Regions from separate parts of the Lentzea sp. NBC_00516 genome, predicted to be linked through region 1. Evidence: riboswitches for the same ligand, from Rfam matches in the RefSeq annotation. Region 1 holds a riboswitch; each other region holds the start of a gene.
What was found. A riboswitch is a leader RNA that binds a small molecule or an ion and turns the genes downstream of it on or off. The one in region 1 is predicted to bind cobalamin.

Region 1 (4,206 bases):
AGCCCGGTGAGCACCAACGCGGCGGCGAGAACTCTCTTCATCACTGAACCCCCTGAGTGAGACGACGGCGAAGCAGCAGAACGAGACCGGCGAGCACCATGGCGCCGCCGAATGCGAAGTAGGACCACAGCGGCGGATGCCACGGCGCGTTCTGGGCGACCAGTGCGGGAACCGGTTCGGCGTCCGTCAGCGGCAGGCGCACCACCGGCGACAGCCCGGACCCGTCCGCGCTGATCCACGAGCGGCCCGCGATGCCCTGTGCGCCAACGAGACTCGTGCCGAAGTCGGTCGCGCCGTCACCGCCGGACACCCGCGGCAGACCACCGTCGGCGAGCACCATCCCGCCGATCGTCTTCGCGGTGCCGCTCACGTCCAGGCCCGCCGCCTGCCGGGCGCCCGCGACCGAGGCGCTCAACGCGATGGAGGGCGCGCCGCCTTCGTCGTCGACCATGCCCTTGCCGTTCGGCTTGGCGCTGAGCAACGAGATCGCCTTCACGAACGCGGCCGCGCGTTCCTTCGACCACTCGGCCGGGGCCTGGGCGGCGGGCGCGTCCTCGGTGAACGGCCTGCTGTTCAGCGCGGTCACCGCGGCGGCAGTGGAGGCGAGATCCCCTGCCTTGCAGTCGTTCTCGTCCATGTGCTCCGGGAAGGTGCCGTCCGCGCACTGGCGAACGGCGAGCGCCTCGATCGCCTGGCCGGGGTCGGCGACGGTGGCGAGCACCGCCCAGGTGTGGCGGCGGACGGAGTCCTCGGAGTCCGCGAACGAACCGGTGTCGGTGAACAGGCCGTCCGCGCCCCGCAGCCCGGCCAGTTCGGTGCGCAGCCGGTTCGCGAGGTCGTCGGACTTCTGGAACTGAGCGAGGATCACGAGTTTCGCGAGCGGTTCGGCGTAGGCGGCCTCGCCGGTCTCCTGCCCGGCGCCGTGCGCGTAGGCGTTGATCGCGTCCGGCGTCAGCAGGAACTCCGTGGCCTTCTTCGCCGCGTCCGGCTGTTCGCCCAACGCGTGCAGCGCCAGCACCAGGTCCGCGGTCGCGTCGTAGTCGACGTAGGTCCTGTCGTTCTCGGTGACCTCGACGTGGTCGCCGCGCACGAGCTTGTTGGCCAGATAGGCGCCGAGCTTCGCGGCGGACGTCTTCGCGGCCGGTTGCACGGTCTTCGGCGCCGGGGCAGGTTGGCGGACCACGGCCTTCGGCCTGGTCGCCGGCGCGGGCGTCTGAACGGTGACCGTCGCGGTCGTGGTGTGCCCGGTGACAGGTGGCGGCGTGGTCGTCGTGCTCTGAGAAGTCGTGGTGGTTCGAGACGTGGTCGTCGTCGTGGTGCTGCTCGGCGTGGTGGGCTCGGGCCCTTCGCCCTTGGCGAGCGCGTAGAAACCGGTCTGCGACAACCCGAGCGAGGCCTGCGCGCTCGCCCTGATCCACGTGTCGATGCCGGAGATGCCGCCGGTGCGCGCTGCCTGGTACGAGGCCGGGTTGTACGCGATCGCACCGATCTGCCCGGCCAGCGCGGTGCCCGAGTCGGACTCGCCTGCCTGCGCGGACTTCAGGAACTCCGTGCCCCTGCCCACCTCAGGGCCTGCGCCGCCTGCATCAGCGAGCGCCTGCACGATCAGGCCGGTGCTGTTGGTGTTCGGCGCCTCGGTCCCGACACCGCCACCCCAGCCACCACTGTCGGCCTGGTTGTTCTTCAGCCACGTCACGGTCCTGGCGATCGGCTCGTCGAGCCCGGCCGCCCCGGCGCGCTTCGCGGCGAGCATGGCCGACAGCGCGAGGCCGGTCGCGTCACCGTCCGGGGACGACGAGCCGTCGGCCTTGCCCTCGTCACACGACGACACCTTGAGGCCCTCAGGCCCCTGCACGTACCCGAAGAAGATCCGGAAATAGCCCTCGGAACACTGCTGCGTCACCATCTTGTCGATGGCGGGCTGGTCGTTCTCCCCCGCCACCGCCAGGCCGATCACGGCGAGGGACTGGCCGAACATGTTGGCGTTGTTGTTCACCATGTCCGACCACTCGGGGTTCTTCGAGTAGTCGCTGATCCGGCCGGCGTCGACGCCGGAACGGCGGATCGCCGCCTTCGTCTCGGCGACCATGTCGTGGCCGTCGAAGTCGCGCGGGTCGCGGCCGGAGATCTGCGCGGTGAGCAGGGTCTTGGCCACAGCACCGCCGACGATGATCTGGTCGAAGCCCTGGCCGGGAGCGAGGCCGTCCCAGGTGAAGTAGTCGGTGGCGTGCCCCTGGTCGTCCAGGAACTTGACGATCGGCTCGGCGAGCGCGCCGTCGCCGGACGCGTGCATCGCGAAGACCAGGTCGATCATCAGACCGTGGTCGGGCAGCTCGCCGCCGAGCGGGTTCTCCAGGGTGCCGTCGGGTCGAAGCTGGTGGGAGAGCCACACGGAGCTGGAGTGGGCGGCTTCGCGATCTCCCGCGGCGGCCGCGGTTCCGGCGATCGCCGTGGTGATCAGGCCCGCGCTGACGACGAACGCCAGTGCGGCCAGGCTCCTTCGCCGGGTCATCCTCTCCCCCTCCTCGTGCTGCTCGAGGAGAGGAGACGGCGCGGGGCGCCGGCAGCCACCCCTGCGTTTCGCGACAGCGGTCGGTCTGTTCACCCCGCCCGGATGGTGACCCGACTCGCCACTGCAGCAGTGGCCCACGGTTGCGCGACAGTGCCGGATTCCGACCGGCTTCCCCGTCACGGGCGAGGTATGAAGTTGTCGAGCCGAGCGAGGCTAACACCTGGAAACCGCCGATCGGCACCGCCTTCGGGGTCGGAGGCGAGCGTCACATCGCAACTCGGCACGAGGTCTTGCGCGACATGAGAACCTGTTGGGCGTTCAGCGCGGCGCGGGGGAAGTCCGGTGAGAATCCGGCGCTGTCCCGCAACGGTGTGCCCATTCGGGCGAGCCCGGTCACCCGCATCGCGCGGTGTTCACCAACTCCTGTCGTGGAAGTGCGGGAAAGGGTTCTCATGAGACGTCTGGTGCTCGCTGCTGTCCTGATGCTGGGCATTGGCACCGCTGTCACCCCCGCGGTGGCGGCAACGCACAACAAGTCCGACGCCGCCGCGGGCTGGCTCGCGCGGCAACTGGTCGACGGCGAACGGTTCGAGGCCGACTTCGGTGGCGAGAAGTTCCCCGACCAGGGCCTGACCATCGACGCGATCTTCGCGTTCGCGGCCGCTCGTTCCTCGGACACCAACGCCGAGAAGGCCATCACGTGGCTGGCCAAGCCGGAGATCACCACCGGGTACGTCGGTTCCGGCACCGAGGCCTACGCGGGCGCGCACGCCAAGCTGTTGCTGGCGGCGAAGGTGCGGCACAAGAACGGCAACTCGTTCGGCGGTGCCGACCTGGAAGCCGGTCTGCGCGGCCTGCTCGCGCCGTCGGGCAGGTTCTCCGACCGCTCGGACTTCGGTGACTTCTCCAACGCCTTCACCCAGTCCCTGGCGCTGCTGGCCCTCGACCGCACGCCGGGCGGCACGCCCGCGGCGGCCAGGACCTTCCTCGCCGGAACCCAGTGTCCTGACGGAGGTTTCCCGCTGAACTTCGGCCAGACCCCGTGCGCCAGTGACGTGGACTCGACCGCGCTGGTCGTGCAGGCGTTGCGCGCCACCGGTGACAGCGTGAACGCCGCCGAAGGCACCACGTGGCTCGTGTCGAAGCAGAACGCCGACGGCGGTTTCTCCGTCGGCGCCAACGCGTCCAACGCGAACAGCACCGGTCTGGCCGCGCAGGCGCTGGCCGGTCACCGCCCGGCCGCCGCGACGCAGGCACGGCAGTTCCTGCGTTCGCTCGCGGTCGGCTGCCCGGGTGCCGTCGCGGACCGAGGCGCGATCGCCTACGACGCAACGGGATTCGACCAGACGACCGCTCCGCGTGCCACGGCTCAGGCGGTCCTCGGCCTGACCGGGGTCAAGCTCGCGAACCTCGACGGCGGCGGCAACCCCGCCGCGCCGACGCTCGCCTGCTGACGAAGCGGTGCCCCTGACCGGCTTCCCGGTCAAGGGCACCGCACCCGCACGACTCAGAAGTCCTCGTCGAACGCCACCGTGCCGGTCACACCGACCTGGTAGGCCGACACGCGCCGTTCGAAGAAGTTCGACAGCTCCTGCACGTCCTGCAGCTCCATGAACGCGAACGGGTTCTTGGAACCGTAGATCGGCTCGATGCCGAGCACCTGCAGCCGCCGGTCCGCGACATGCTCCAAATAG
Region 2 (4,206 bases), 1.8 Mb from region 1:
GCCCGAGGTGAACTGCAGGCCGACCGGCGCGGACACCTCGGCCTGCACGAACCCGTCGACGGGCTCCAACTTCTCGACGTAGTGCACCACGTGATCGGCGAGCAGTGGCCGGAACTCCTCGGTGCTGACCACGGCGACCACCTCGGCGGTCCGCAGCACGTGATCGGCGTCGACCGAGCGGTACCTGACGTTGAGCGGCACGGCCGTGGCACCGAGCTTGATCAGCGCGAACCACACCAGCGGGAACTCCGGCACGTTCCGCAGCATGATCCCGACCCGGTCACCCGCGCGGATCCCCTTGCCCCGCAACGCCTGCGCGTACCCGTCGGACAGCGCGTCGATCTGGGCGAACGTGAACGAGCCACCCGGATCGAACGTCCACGCGGTCTTGTCCGGCCACCGCGTGACGGCCGTCCGCAGCGCGAAGACGAGGTCAGCCACGGCCGAACTCCTCCCGTGGCTCGTCCCCCTCGCCGGACAGGCTCGTGACGATCGCGTGGTCGACCTCGGTCGCCATCGCCTGCTCCAGCGTCGAGTCCAGGCCCAGGTCGATCGCCTTTTTCGCGAGCCCGGCGGCGACCGGTGGCTGGTCGGCGATGCGGCGCGCGAGCTTCATCGCGTGCTTCTCGTGGTTCAGGACGTAGGAGTTGATCAGCCCCAGCTGGTGCGCGCGGGGAGCGTGGATCCGTTCGCCGAGCAGGAGCATCTCCTTGGCGCGCGCCAGGCCGACGAGCTTCGGCAACAGGCTGGAGATCCCGCCCGTCACGCTGAGCCCCACGCCGACCTCGGGAAACCCGAACTCCGCGCTGGTCTGCGCCACCACCAGGTCGCACCCCAGCGCGAACTCCGCGCCCGCGCCCAGCGCGTAGCCGTGGACCGCGGCGATCACGATGCCGGGGAAGTCGCGGATCGCGCGGGTCACGTCCTGGATGCGCTCCAGCCGTGCCCGCGTCTGCTCCTCGGTCTCGACCGGGACCGGCTCCTTCAGGTCGTGGCCGGCGCAGAACGCCTTGCCGCGCCCGGCCAGCACGATCACCCGCGCCTGGTCCTCCCGTGCCCGCGCGAACGCGGCCAGCAGGTCCTCGACCAGCGCCGGGACGACGGCGTTGAGCCGTTCCGGACGGTTCAGGTGCACCTGCGCGATGCCCTCGGCACAGGAGTAGTCGACGGTCATCTCTCCCCTTCGATCGATCGATCGATCGGGCCTGACGCTAGAGTGACGGCGTCCAGGCGGTCAAGGGAGGCAGCAGATGACGACGGAGGAACGGGTCCGCGAGGCCGCCGTGCGGTTGTTCGCCGAACGCGGCTTCCACGGCACCGGCATCCGCGACCTCGCGCAGGCCGCGGGGCTCTCGTCGGCGACGCTCTACCACTACATGGGCACCAAGGAAGACCTGCTGGTCGAGATCATGCGCACGAGCCTCACCGAGTTGATCGGCAAGGCCGAGCAGATCACCGGGGACGAGACCGACCGTCTCGTCTCGCTGGTCAAGATGCACGTGCGGGCGCACGCCGAGAAGCCGCGCGAGACAGCGGTGGTGGACGGCGAGATGCGTGCGCTGACCGGCGAGCGCCGCGAGGAGATCGTGGCGTTGCGCGACCGCTACGAACGCTTCTGGCAGGACGCGATCGACGACGGCGTGAAGGCGCGCAAGCTCAAGGTGGCCGATCCGAGTGTCGCCCGGCTGGCGTTGCTGGAGATGTGCAGCGGCGTCTCCCGGTGGTACTCCCCTGCCGGGCCGGTCAACTTGAGTGATCTCACCATTCAATACGCCGCCATGGCGCTGGGCATGCTCGGCGCCGCCCGCTAGTGTCGGTCCTGCCAGCGGTTCACCTGGGCTCGTTCCGGGTGGAGCAAAAGGGAACCCGGTGCGAGTCCGGGACTGCCCCGCAGCGGTGAGTGGGAACGAAAGCCGTCAGAAGCACTGGGTCTGCCAGATCTGGGAAGCGACGGCCGGTAGGAGCGAACCCCAGGGTTCGAGAACGGCGCCCACGAGTCCGAAGACCTGCCGCCGGTCCGCGCGCCGACCCGGTGCGCGGTGCTCCGGAGCCTCTCGGGCGGGCTGACGGGCACGGCTCCGTGCCGCCCTGCTCGCGTGTCTCCGGTGCTTCCGCACGCTCGCGAGGAGAGAGCCTGTGACCATTGGCAGCACTGTTTTCGGCTACCCCCGGATCGGACCGAAGCGCGAGCTGAAGCGCGCGGTCGAGCAGTACTGGGCCGGGAAGATCGACGAAGCCGCACTGCGGGAGACCGCCAGGAACCTGCGGGCCCAGACCTGGGCCGAACTGTCCGAACTGGACTCCGTGCCGTCGAACACGTTCTCGTTCTACGACCAGGTGCTCGACACGTCGTTGCTGTTCGACGCGATCCCGCAGCGGTTCCGCGACCTCGGACTGTCCGAACTGGACACCTACTTCGCGGCGGCACGCGGCCGGGACGGCGCCGCGGCCCTGGAACTCACGAAGTGGTTCGACACGAACTACCACTACCTGGTGCCGGAACTGGGCCCGGACACCGAGTTCCGGCTGGCCGGCGACAAGCCGATCGCCGAGTACCGCGAGGCGCTCGAACTCGGCATCACGACCCGGCCGGTACTGCTCGGCCCGGTCACGTACCTGTTGCTGGCCAAGAGCACGGTCCCCGGTTTCGAACCGCTGACGCTGCTCGACCGCCTGCTGGAGGCGTACGTCGAACTGCTCGGCCGCCTGCGCGTCGAGGGCGTGGAGTGGGTGCAGATCGACGAACCGGCGTTCGCCGCCGACCGCACACCGGCCGAACTGAACGCGTTGCGCCGCACGTACCGGACGCTCAGCGGGCTGCCCGGCAGGCCGAAGCTGCTGGTCACCGGCTACTACGGTGACCTGGGCGAGGCGCTGCCGATCCTGGCCTCCTCGCAGGTCGAGGCGATCGGCATCGACCTCGTGAGCGCGCCGGACACGTCGGTCGCGATCCCCGCGTTGCGCGACAAGATCCTGGTGGCCGGCCTGGTCGACGGCCGCAACGTGTGGCGCACCGACCTGCACGCCGCGCTGGCGAAGGCCGCGACGCTGCTGGGTTTCGCGAGCGAGGTCGTCGTGTCGTCGTCCTCCACGCTGCTGCACGTGCCGTACGACCTGGAGGCCGAGGACCTGGAGCCGGACGTGCAGGCGCGGCTCGCGTTCGCGCGGCAGAAGGTGCGCGAGATCGTGGTGCTGGGCAAGGCTTTGCGCGACGGGGCCGACGGTGCGTGGGCGGACGAGGCGAAGCGCCAGGTGCCCAGCCCGCGCCGCGACGACCACGTCCGGGCGCGCATCGCGTCGTTGCGGCCGGAGCACAGCCTCCGCGCGCCGTACGAGGACCGTGCCGCCGCCCAGCAGGCACGGCTCGGGTTGCCGCCGCTCGCGACCACGACGATCGGCTCGTTCCCGCAGACAGGTGACATCCGCAAGGCGCGCGCGGCCGTGCGCAGCGGTGAGATCACCGAGGACGAGTACGGGCAGCGGATGCGGGACGAGATCGGTCGCGTGATCGATCTGCAGGAGGACATCGGCCTGGACGTGCTGGTGCACGGCGAACCCGAGCGCAACGACATGGTCCAGTACTTCGCCGAGCACCTGGAAGGCTTCGCCAGCACGCAGTTCGCGTGGGTGCAGTCGTACGGGTCGCGGTGCGTGCGGCCGCCGATCATCCACGGCGACGTCTCGCGCCCGAAGGCGATGACGGTGCCGTGGAGCACCTACGCGCAGTCGCTGACGTCCAAGCCGGTCAAGGGAATGCTGACCGGTCCGGTGACGATCCTCGCGTGGTCGTTCGTCCGCGACGACCAGCCGCTGGCCGACACGGTGAACCAGGTGGCGCTGGCGTTGCGCGACGAGATCCGCGACCTGGAGGCCGCCGGGATCCGGGTGGTGCAGGTCGACGAACCGGCGTTGCGCGAGCTGCTCCCGTTGCGCCGGAAGGACCAACCGGCCTACCTGGAGTGGTCGGTGGGCGCGTTCCGGCTCGCCACCGCGGGTGCGACGCCGGGCACCCAGATCCACACCCACCTGTGCTACTCGGAGTTCGGCGAGGTGATCGGCGCGATCTCCGACCTCGACGCCGACGTCACGACCATCGAGGCCGCGCGGTCCAAGATGGAGATCCTGGAGGGCCTGGAGTTCCCGCGGGGCATCGGCCCCGGCGTCTACGACATCCACTCACCGCTGGTGCCGAGCGAGGACGACATC
Region 3 (4,206 bases), 1.9 Mb from region 1:
AGCGGTGTGCCGAGTACTGCTGAAGCGCCGCTCACGGACGTGACGCCGGGGACCACCTCCCACTCGTAGCGGTCGGCCAGGCGTTTGTGCATGTGCATGTAGGAGCCGTAGAAGAACGGGTCTCCAGCGGCCAGGACGACGACGACGCGTCCGGCGTCGAGGTGCGCGGCCAGCTTGGCGGCGGCCTCCTCGTAGAAGGCGTCGATCTCACCCTGGTAGTCGTCCGTGTCCTCAGTGGTGACCGGGTAGACGAGCTGTTCCATGATCTGCGGATTCGGATCGTCCTGGCTGCGGAAGTAGGGCGCCGCGATGGTCTTCGCGACCGACTTGCCGTGCCGGGCGCTGTGGTACGCCACCACGTCGGCTTCGTTGATGAGCCGCGCGGCCTTGACCGTCAGGAGTTCCGGGTCGCCGGGACCCAGGCCGACGCCGTAGAGCTTGCCCGTCATTCTTCTTCGCTCGCAATCGCGTTGATGGCCGCCGCCGTCATGGCACTGCCGCCGCGCCGGCCGCGCACCACGAGGTGCTCCAGATCCGTTGCGGCCAAAGCTTCCTTGGACTCCGCGGCCCCGATGAACCCGACCGGGATGCCCAGGACCGCGGCGGGCCTCGGGGCTCCGGCGGCGATCAGGTCGAGGAGGTGGAACAACGCCGTGGGGGCGTTGCCGATCGCGATCACCGCGCCGTCGAACCGGTCCGCGAGCAGCTCCAGGGCGGCGGCGCTGCGCGTGTTGCCGATGGTCTGCGCCAGCTCCGGTGTCCGCGGATCCTGCAGGTAGCAAAGGACTTCGTTGTCCTTGGGCAAGCGGCGGCGGGTCACGCCGGACGCGACCATGTTGGCGTCGCACAGGATCGGCGCACCGTTCCGCAACGCCTCCCGGGCGTCGCGCACGACGTTCGGGGAGAATGCGACGTCGTCCGGCAGGTCGGTCATGCCGCACGCGTGGATCATGCGGACGACGACTTTCGCGACGTCGGCGGGGAACCTGGTGAGGTCCGACTCCGCGCGAATGGTGGCGAAGGACTGGCGGTAGATCTCCGCCCCGTCCCTGATGTACTGCGTCAACGGATCTCCTCGTAGCCGTCGCCGGTCGCGACGAACTCGGTCACATCGCCGGCGGGACGACCGCAGCGGCGGGCACAGCCCGACCAGTGCACGGCGCCGGGAGTGTCGGACCTGCTCCCTAGAATTGAAATTGGGGGTACCCGGCCTGGCGCGTGTGTGTGGTCGGACGCATCGGGCCGTGTGTGCGCATCGGGCCGTGTGCGGCCGTTGACCCAAGCGCGCGCATCGGCGCGTACGTCGGAGAGCGACTTCGCGCAGCCGGGGCGTCCGGTGCAGGCGCTGACGCCGTGCCACGGGGAGACCGGGTCGGTGATGAGGCCGGAGGTGTCGGTGCCGGCGGGGACGACCAGGCTGCGCCACGGGGTCAGGCGGAGCGGGACGCCCGGGAGTTGGTGGGCGTCGAGCCGGCCCAGTGGAACGCCTGGGGTCAACGGTGAAGGTGCGACAGGAGTCACAGCCGGGACGAACAAGGCCTCGGAGGAGGCGCCGAAGTGGGCGGTGATCTTTCGCACACCGTCGTCCACTTCGGACAGGCGCCAGGACGCGCCGCGGAGCTGCTGGAAGAGGCGGGCGGCGGTGACCACCGCGTCGACGGGGTCGGTGACGCGGATGCCGGTGTCGCGGCCGGCGAGCAGGAGCACGTCGCCTGCCAGGCCGATGTCGCCGCCCAGCCCGCTCACCGAGGCCCCGACCGTCACCAGGAAACGCCCTGGTAGCGAAGCCAGCGCCGGGTCCGCGCACAGGGCCGCGTCGATCGCGTCGACCAGCGCCTGGTTGTCGTCCAGCGGGGCGGCGATGATGTTGCGGATCCGCTCGTGCGACGCGGAGGGCAGCAGTCCGGCCGCGGCCAGTCGCGCGCCCAGTTCCACGCCGTCCGCCAGCCCCCTGATCTGGAGGTTCGCCCGCGAGGTCAGTTCGACCGAGCCGGTGCCGAGTTCGAGCGACGCGAGGCGCACGACGTCCCACTGAGCAGCGGAAAGAGTGCCGCCCGGCACCCGGATGCGCGCCAGCCCGCCGTCGGCCGCGGCGTGCAGCTCGACGGCGCCGGGGCAGGCGTCCGGGTGACTACGCATAGGTCGGACTGTAACCCGCCGGTTAGGGTGAGCCCGAACGACGAAGCGCAGGAGGAAGCCGGTGTGAATCCGGCGCGGTCCCGCCACTGTGACCAGCGAACACCGCTGGGAGTCAGGAACTCCGCTTCGCCAGTCACCCGCACTTTGGGGCGAGGACCCCACGAGGGATGGAGCCTGCGTGATCCTGTTGCTGTCGACCTCCGACACCGACCTGCTGTCGGCGCGTGCGAGCGGCGCCGAGTACCGGCTCGGCAACCCCGCGCGACTCACGACCGACGACCTGCCCGAGTTGATCCAGGACGTCAGCCTCGTCCTCGTGCGCATCCTCGGCGGGCGCCGGATGTGGGAGGAAGGCCTCGACTGGCTGCTGGCGTGCGGCCTGCCGGTGGTGGTGCTCGGCGGCGAGCAGCAGCCGGACGCCGCGCTGATGGAGCTGTCGACGGTGCCCGGTGGCGTGTGCGCCGAGGCGCACCTCTACCTCGCGCACGGCGGTCCGGCGAACCTCACCGAGCTGCACAAGTTCCTGTCGGACACCGTGCTGCTGACCGGCCACGGCTTCGAGGCCCCCGCCGCCACCCCCACGTGGGGTGTGCTGGAACGCGAGGGCACCCCAGAAGGCCCGACGGTCGCGGTGCTCTACTACCGCGCGCATCACGTGGCCGGGAACACTGCCTTCGTCCACGCCCTGTGCGACGCGATCGAGGCCAAGGGCGGGAAGCCCCTGCCGGTCTTCTGCTCCTCGCTGCGCACCGCCGAACCCGAACTGCTCGACACGCTGCGCCAAGCCGACGCGCTCGTCGTGACGGTGCTCGCGGCGGGCGGCACGAACCCCGCGAAGGCGTCCGCCGGTGGCGACGACGACGCGTGGGACGTCGGCGCGCAAGCCGCGCTCGACGTGCCGATCCTGCAGGGGTTGTGCCTCACGTCGAGCCGCGAGTCGTGGGACGAGAACGACGACGGACTGTCTCCTTTGGACACCGCGACCCAGGTCGCGATCCCCGAGTTCGACGGCCGGATCATCACGGTTCCGTTCTCCTTCAAGGAGATCGACTCCGACGGCCTCACCGTCTACGTGGCCGACCCGGAACGGGCGCTGCGCGTCGCGGGCATCGCGGTCCGGCACGGCAGGCTGCGGCACATCCCGGTCGCGGAGCGCAAGATCGCGGTGATGCTGTCGGCGTACCCGACCAAGCACTCCCGCATCGGCAACGCGGTCGGCCTGGACACGCCGGCGTCGACCGTGCGGTTGCTGAAGGCCATGCAGGAGCACGGTTACGACATCGGCGACGCGCTGCCGGGTGTGCAGGAGCTGGACGGCGACGCGCTGATCCACGCGTTGATCGCGGCCGGTGGTCAGGACGCGGACTGGCTGACGCAGGAGCAGTTCGAGAGCAACCCCGTGCGCATCGCGGCCGCGGACTACCGGGAGTTCTACGAGACGCTTCCCGAGGACTTCCGCGAGTCGATGCAGGAGCACTGGGGCGAGGCCCCTGGCACGCTCTTCGTGGACCACAGCAAGTCCAAGGACGGCGAGATCGTGCTGGCCGCGTTGCGGTCCAACAACGTCGTCGTGATCGTGCAGCCGCCGCGCGGGTTCGGCGAGAACCCGATCGCGATCTACCACGACCCGGACCTGCCGCCGTCGCACCACTACCTCGCGGCGTACCGGTGGATCGAGTCGAACTTCGGCGCGGACGCGGTCGTGCACGTCGGCAAGCACGGCAACCTGGAGTGGTTGCCCGGCAAGACCGTCGGCATGTCGGCATCCTGTGGCACGGACGCGGCGCTCGGCGATCTGCCGCTGGTCTACCCGTTCCTCGTCAACGACCCCGGTGAGGGCACGCAGGCCAAGCGCCGCGCGCACGCCACGCTGGTCGACCACCTCGTGCCGCCGATGGCCCGCGCCGACAGCTACGGCGACATCGCGCGCCTGGAGCAGTTGCTGGACGAGTACGGCAACATCTCCGCGATGGACCCGGCCAAGCTGCCGGCGGCCCGCGCGCAGATCTGGACGTTGATCCAGGCCGCCAAGCTCGACCACGACCTCGGCCTCGAGGACCGGCCGCA
Region 4 (4,206 bases), 2.9 Mb from region 1:
CGCCTCTCGTACGTCGTGGGCGTCGGTGGCTACTACGCCGCGCCGGGCAACGCGAACAAGCTCGTCGACGTCATCGACCGCAACCTGTCCTACGACCCGCTCAAGCCGGGTCTGTGGGCGCAAGGCGGCGGCGACGCGGCGCTCTCGTACCTCGCGAAGCCGGGTACCGCGCTCGTGGTGAACAAGAACGAGGCCTCGCTGAAGGCCGACAAGTCCGAGGGGCTGCTGGTCCTCAACCACCACAACGCCAACGGTGACCGCGCGTCGGTCGTCCTGGTGAAGTCGAGTGGCCGGGGCGGCGCCTACTAGATCGGATGTTTCACGAGAGGCCCGGTTCTTCGTTTGGAACCGGGCCTCTCGGCATGTCACGGCCTGGAACTGCCTGCCGTCACCCCTTGACGCGACCCCGTTCCTGCGGTCGAGTGACACTCGAAAGTGGGATATGGGCCGTGTGGGTGTCCCGCAGTACGGGAGATAACACCCCGATGGGGTGTCCGGCATGCGGCGAGCGGCCTGGATGCCGGTAGCCTTTCGCGAAGGAAAGTAGTCCCACCAATTGGGGACTGACACCTGGGAGGTGTGTGGATGCGGCTCGCAGTGATCCCAGGAGACGGGATCGGGCCCGAGGTCATCGCTGAGGCCCTGAAGGTCCTCGGAGAGGTCGTTCCGGCGGCCGAGATCACTCGCTACGACCTCGGCGCGGCGCGCTGGCACGCCACGGGAGAGTTGTTGCCCGAGTCGGTGCTGGGAGAGCTTCGCCAGCACGACGCGATCCTGCTCGGCGCGGTGGGCGACCCGTCGGTGCCGAGCGGAATTCTGGAGCGGGGCCTGCTTCTGAGGCTGCGCTTCGAACTTGACCACCACGTGAACCTCCGCCCGGCTCGTCTCTACCCCGGTGTCCGCAGCCCGCTCGCGGACCCGCCGGAGATCGACATGGTGGTGGTCCGCGAGGGCACAGAAGGCCCGTACGCGGGCAACGGCGGCCTGCTCCGCAAGGACACGCCGCACGAGATCGCCACCGAGGTCTCGCTGAACACGTCGTTCGGCGTCGAGCGCGTGGTCCGGGACGCCTTCGCGCGTGCCTCGAACCGTCCGCGCCGGCACCTGACCTTGGTGCACAAGACGAACGTCCTCACGTACGCCGGCTCGTTGTGGTCGCGCGTGGTCGAGGAGGTCTCGCTGCAGCACCCTGAGGTCACCGTGGCCTACCAGCACGTGGACGCGGCGACCATTCACCTGGTCACCGACCCGGGCCGGTACGACGTGATCGTCACCGACAACCTGTTCGGCGACATCCTGACCGACCTCGCCGCCGCCGTCACGGGTGGCATCGGCCTGGCCGCGTCGGGAAACATGGACGTGACCCGTCGCAACCCGTCGATGTTCGAGCCGGTCCACGGTTCGGCACCGGACATCGCGGGCCAGGGCATCGCGGACCCGACGGCCGCCGTGCTGTCGGTCGCGCTGCTGCTCGACCACCTCGGCGAGCACGAGTCGGCACGCCGGATCGAGGCCTCAGTGGCCTTTGATCTCGCTACCAGGGACCACCAGTCGCCTGGGGCCACCTACGCCATCGGCGACCGTCTCGCGGCACTCGTGTCGTCGAACGTCCGCACTGGCTGAGGTTCATCCGCAAGACGTTTTGAAGCCCCGGCCGGATTTTCCGGCCGGGGCTGTTTTTTTCACGAGTAACCAGTACAGGAAGGCGTTGCCCAGATACGCCGGGGCGCCTTCGCGGGCTCCGGTCAAAGTTGGCCGTTGGCTTCCCTCCATGTGCGCTCCTTCTGGATCCACTCGTTGTCCTGCGGGAACTCGTCGATCGTCGGCACGCGCCGGATCTCGGTCTTGAACCCCGGGCCGGCCATCGGCATGCGCTTGGCCCACTCGATCGCCTCCTCCTTCGAGGACACGTTGAGGAGGTAGAAGCCGTTGAACAGCTCCTTGGTCTCGCCGTAGGGGCCGTCCGTGACGACCGGGGGTTCGGCGGAGTAGTCGACGACGACGCCCTCGGACGGCTCGGAAAGCCCCTCGGCGGCCAGCAGCACGCCGGCGCGGACCAGTTCCTCGTTGAACGCGCCGACCGTCTCCAGCATCTTGTCGAAGTCGAATTCGCCCATGTTCGCGTAGGCCTCGTCGGTGGCACGCATGATCAGGATGTACTTCACGGTGGATCTCCTCGCTCGTTGTCTTCCTCGGTGACGTCCACAGGTCGAACGGGCCGCTGCCCGGATCGACATCACACCCCGAGAATTTTCGAACTTTCTGTTTTCGCAGGTAGGGTCGGGTCAGTCGTGCGTGGGGGAAGACCGGTCGAAGTCCGGCGCTGACCCGCAACGGTAGGTCCCACCCAGGGACGAGCCCGAACACCCGCTCACGGTGCCCTAGAACTTCCGACTCCGCCGTGGACTGCGGGAAGGACCCAGTGCTCTCCAAGATCAGCGTGCTCGTCGGCGTGCTCGCCGTCAGCCTCGTCGCGGGCGTCGCGCTCGGCCCCGTCTCCGTTCCGTTCGACCTCACGCTCGAACTGCTGTGGGCGGCGCTGACCGGTGGCACGATCCCCGCCGACCTCGCCGGGCAGTACCACATCGTCTGGGACATCCGGCTTCCCCGCGTCCTGCTGGCCGCGGTCGTCGGGGCGGGGCTGAGCACCGTCGGCGTCGCGATCCAGGCGATGGTGCGCAACGCGTTGGCCGACCCCTACGTGCTCGGCATCTCGTCGGGAGCGAGTGTGGGGGCGACGGCGGTGGCGACGCTCGGAATCCTGTCCGGTCTCGGCGTCTACGCGTTGTCGGTGGGGGCGTTCCTGACCGGTCTCGGCGCCACGGCCCTGGTCTACATCACCGCGCGCACGAGCCGTGGGCTCACACCGTTGCGGCTCGTGCTGACCGGGACGGCGCTCGCGTACGGGTTCTCCGCCGTGGCGATGCTGCTGGTGTTCCAGGCGCCGCGCGGTGAGGCGGCGCGGGCCGCGATGTTCTGGTTGCTCGGCAGCCTCGGCGGGGCGAACTGGCAGTCGCTGCCCGTCGCCGCCGTCGTGACCGCGGCCGGCATCGTCTACCTGGCGACCAAGGCGCGGAAGCTCAACGCGCTGGCGATGGGCGACGAGACCGCGACCACGCTCGGCGTCGCGGTCAACCGGTTCCGCACGCACCTGTTCATCGTCACCGCCGCCATGACCGGCGTGCTGGTGGCGGTCAGCGGCGCCGTCGGGTTCGTCGGGCTGATGCTGCCGCACCTGACGCGCATGGTCGTCGGCGCAGACCACCGCAAGGTCCTGGCGCTCGCACCGCTGGCCGGAGCGTCGTTCCTGGTGTGGGTCGACGTGGCCGCGCGGATGCTCGCCGCACCGGAGGAACTGCCGCTCGGCGTCATCACGGCCGCGCTCGGCGTGCCGTGCTTCATCTTCCTGATGCGCCGCAGGTCCTACGTCTTCGGAGGCCGCTGATGCGCGTCGAGCTGCACGACGTCACCGTCCGGAACATCATCTCCGGCATTTCGTTGAACGCCTCCGGTGAGGTCGTCGGCATCGTCGGCCCCAACGGCAGCGGCAAGTCGACGACGTTGCGCTGTGTGTACAGGGCGCTCAAGCCGGACGCCGGCACCGTCCTGCTCGACGGCGAGAACGTCCACAAGCGACACGACGTCGCCCGCCACCTCGCCGCTCTGACCCAGGAGTCGCAGGTCGAGTTCGACTTCACGGTCGCCGAGGTCGTGGAGATGGGCAGGCTGCCGCACGACCGCGATCCCGCGCGTGATTCCCGGGTGGTTTCCGAAGCACTGTCCACCGTGGACGTGTCGCACCTCGCTTCACGCAGCTTCCTCAGTTTGTCCGGCGGGGAGCGTCAACGCGTGCTCATCGCTCGCGCGATCGCCCAGGAACCGCGCGTGCTCGTGCTGGACGAGCCCACGAACCACCTCGACATCCGGCATCAGCTCGACGTTCTCCGGCTCACGCGCGGGCTGGGCATCACGGTTCTGACGGTTCTGCACGATCTGAACCTCGCCGCTTCCTTCTGCGACCGGCTGTACGTGCTGGACGAAGGACGGATCGTCGCGTCCGGCACACCGGCCGAGGTGCTGGTCCCCGAGCTGATCGCCAAGGTTTTCCACGTCACCGCGCACGTCGTGCGGCATCCGACCACGGGAGTTCCCCAGCTCCTGTTCGACCAGGAGGTCACCCCTTGAGAACTGTTGTGTGTGCCGCTG

Region 2: another riboswitch for cobalamin. It lies ahead of metE (5-methyltetrahydropteroyltriglutamate--homocysteine S-methyltransferase); the one in region 1 lies ahead of OG205_RS06735 (hypothetical protein).
Region 3: another riboswitch for cobalamin. It lies ahead of cobN (cobaltochelatase subunit CobN); the one in region 1 lies ahead of OG205_RS06735 (hypothetical protein).
Region 4: another riboswitch for cobalamin. It lies ahead of OG205_RS40110 (FecCD family ABC transporter permease); the one in region 1 lies ahead of OG205_RS06735 (hypothetical protein).

The regions. Positions count from the first base shown of each region.
Region 1 is NZ_CP107840.1:1,529,983-1,534,188, reverse strand. Features, by position in the region: gene OG205_RS06740 (ABC transporter substrate-binding protein) at 1-41, opposite strand, end outside; gene OG205_RS06735 (hypothetical protein) at 41-2,512, opposite strand; cobalamin riboswitch at 2,596-2,735, opposite strand; cobalamin riboswitch at 2,781-2,931, shown strand; gene OG205_RS06730 (prenyltransferase/squalene oxidase repeat-containing protein) at 2,965-3,966, shown strand; gene OG205_RS06725 (ribonucleotide-diphosphate reductase subunit beta) at 4,020-4,206, opposite strand, start outside.
Region 2 is NZ_CP107840.1:3,346,886-3,351,091, forward strand. Features, by position in the region: gene OG205_RS14945 (AMP-binding protein) at 1-441, opposite strand, end outside; gene OG205_RS14950 (enoyl-CoA hydratase/isomerase family protein) at 434-1,174, opposite strand; gene OG205_RS14955 (TetR/AcrR family transcriptional regulator) at 1,251-1,811, shown strand; cobalamin riboswitch at 1,810-2,028, shown strand; gene metE (5-methyltetrahydropteroyltriglutamate--homocysteine S-methyltransferase) at 2,137-4,206, shown strand, end outside.
Region 3 is NZ_CP107840.1:9,637,866-9,642,071, forward strand. Features, by position in the region: gene OG205_RS44995 (precorrin-2 C(20)-methyltransferase) at 1-449, opposite strand, end outside; gene OG205_RS45000 (precorrin-8X methylmutase) at 446-1,066, opposite strand; gene OG205_RS45005 (hypothetical protein) at 1,063-2,139, opposite strand; cobalamin riboswitch at 2,148-2,282, shown strand; gene cobN (cobaltochelatase subunit CobN) at 2,318-4,206, shown strand, end outside.
Region 4 is NZ_CP107840.1:8,654,455-8,658,660, forward strand. Features, by position in the region: gene OG205_RS40095 (S8 family serine peptidase) at 1-309, shown strand, start outside; gene OG205_RS40100 (3-isopropylmalate dehydrogenase) at 586-1,623, shown strand; gene OG205_RS40105 (YciI family protein) at 1,746-2,165, opposite strand; cobalamin riboswitch at 2,270-2,389, shown strand; gene OG205_RS40110 (FecCD family ABC transporter permease) at 2,423-3,445, shown strand; gene OG205_RS40115 (ABC transporter ATP-binding protein) at 3,445-4,185, shown strand; gene OG205_RS40120 (ABC transporter substrate-binding protein) at 4,182-4,206, shown strand, end outside.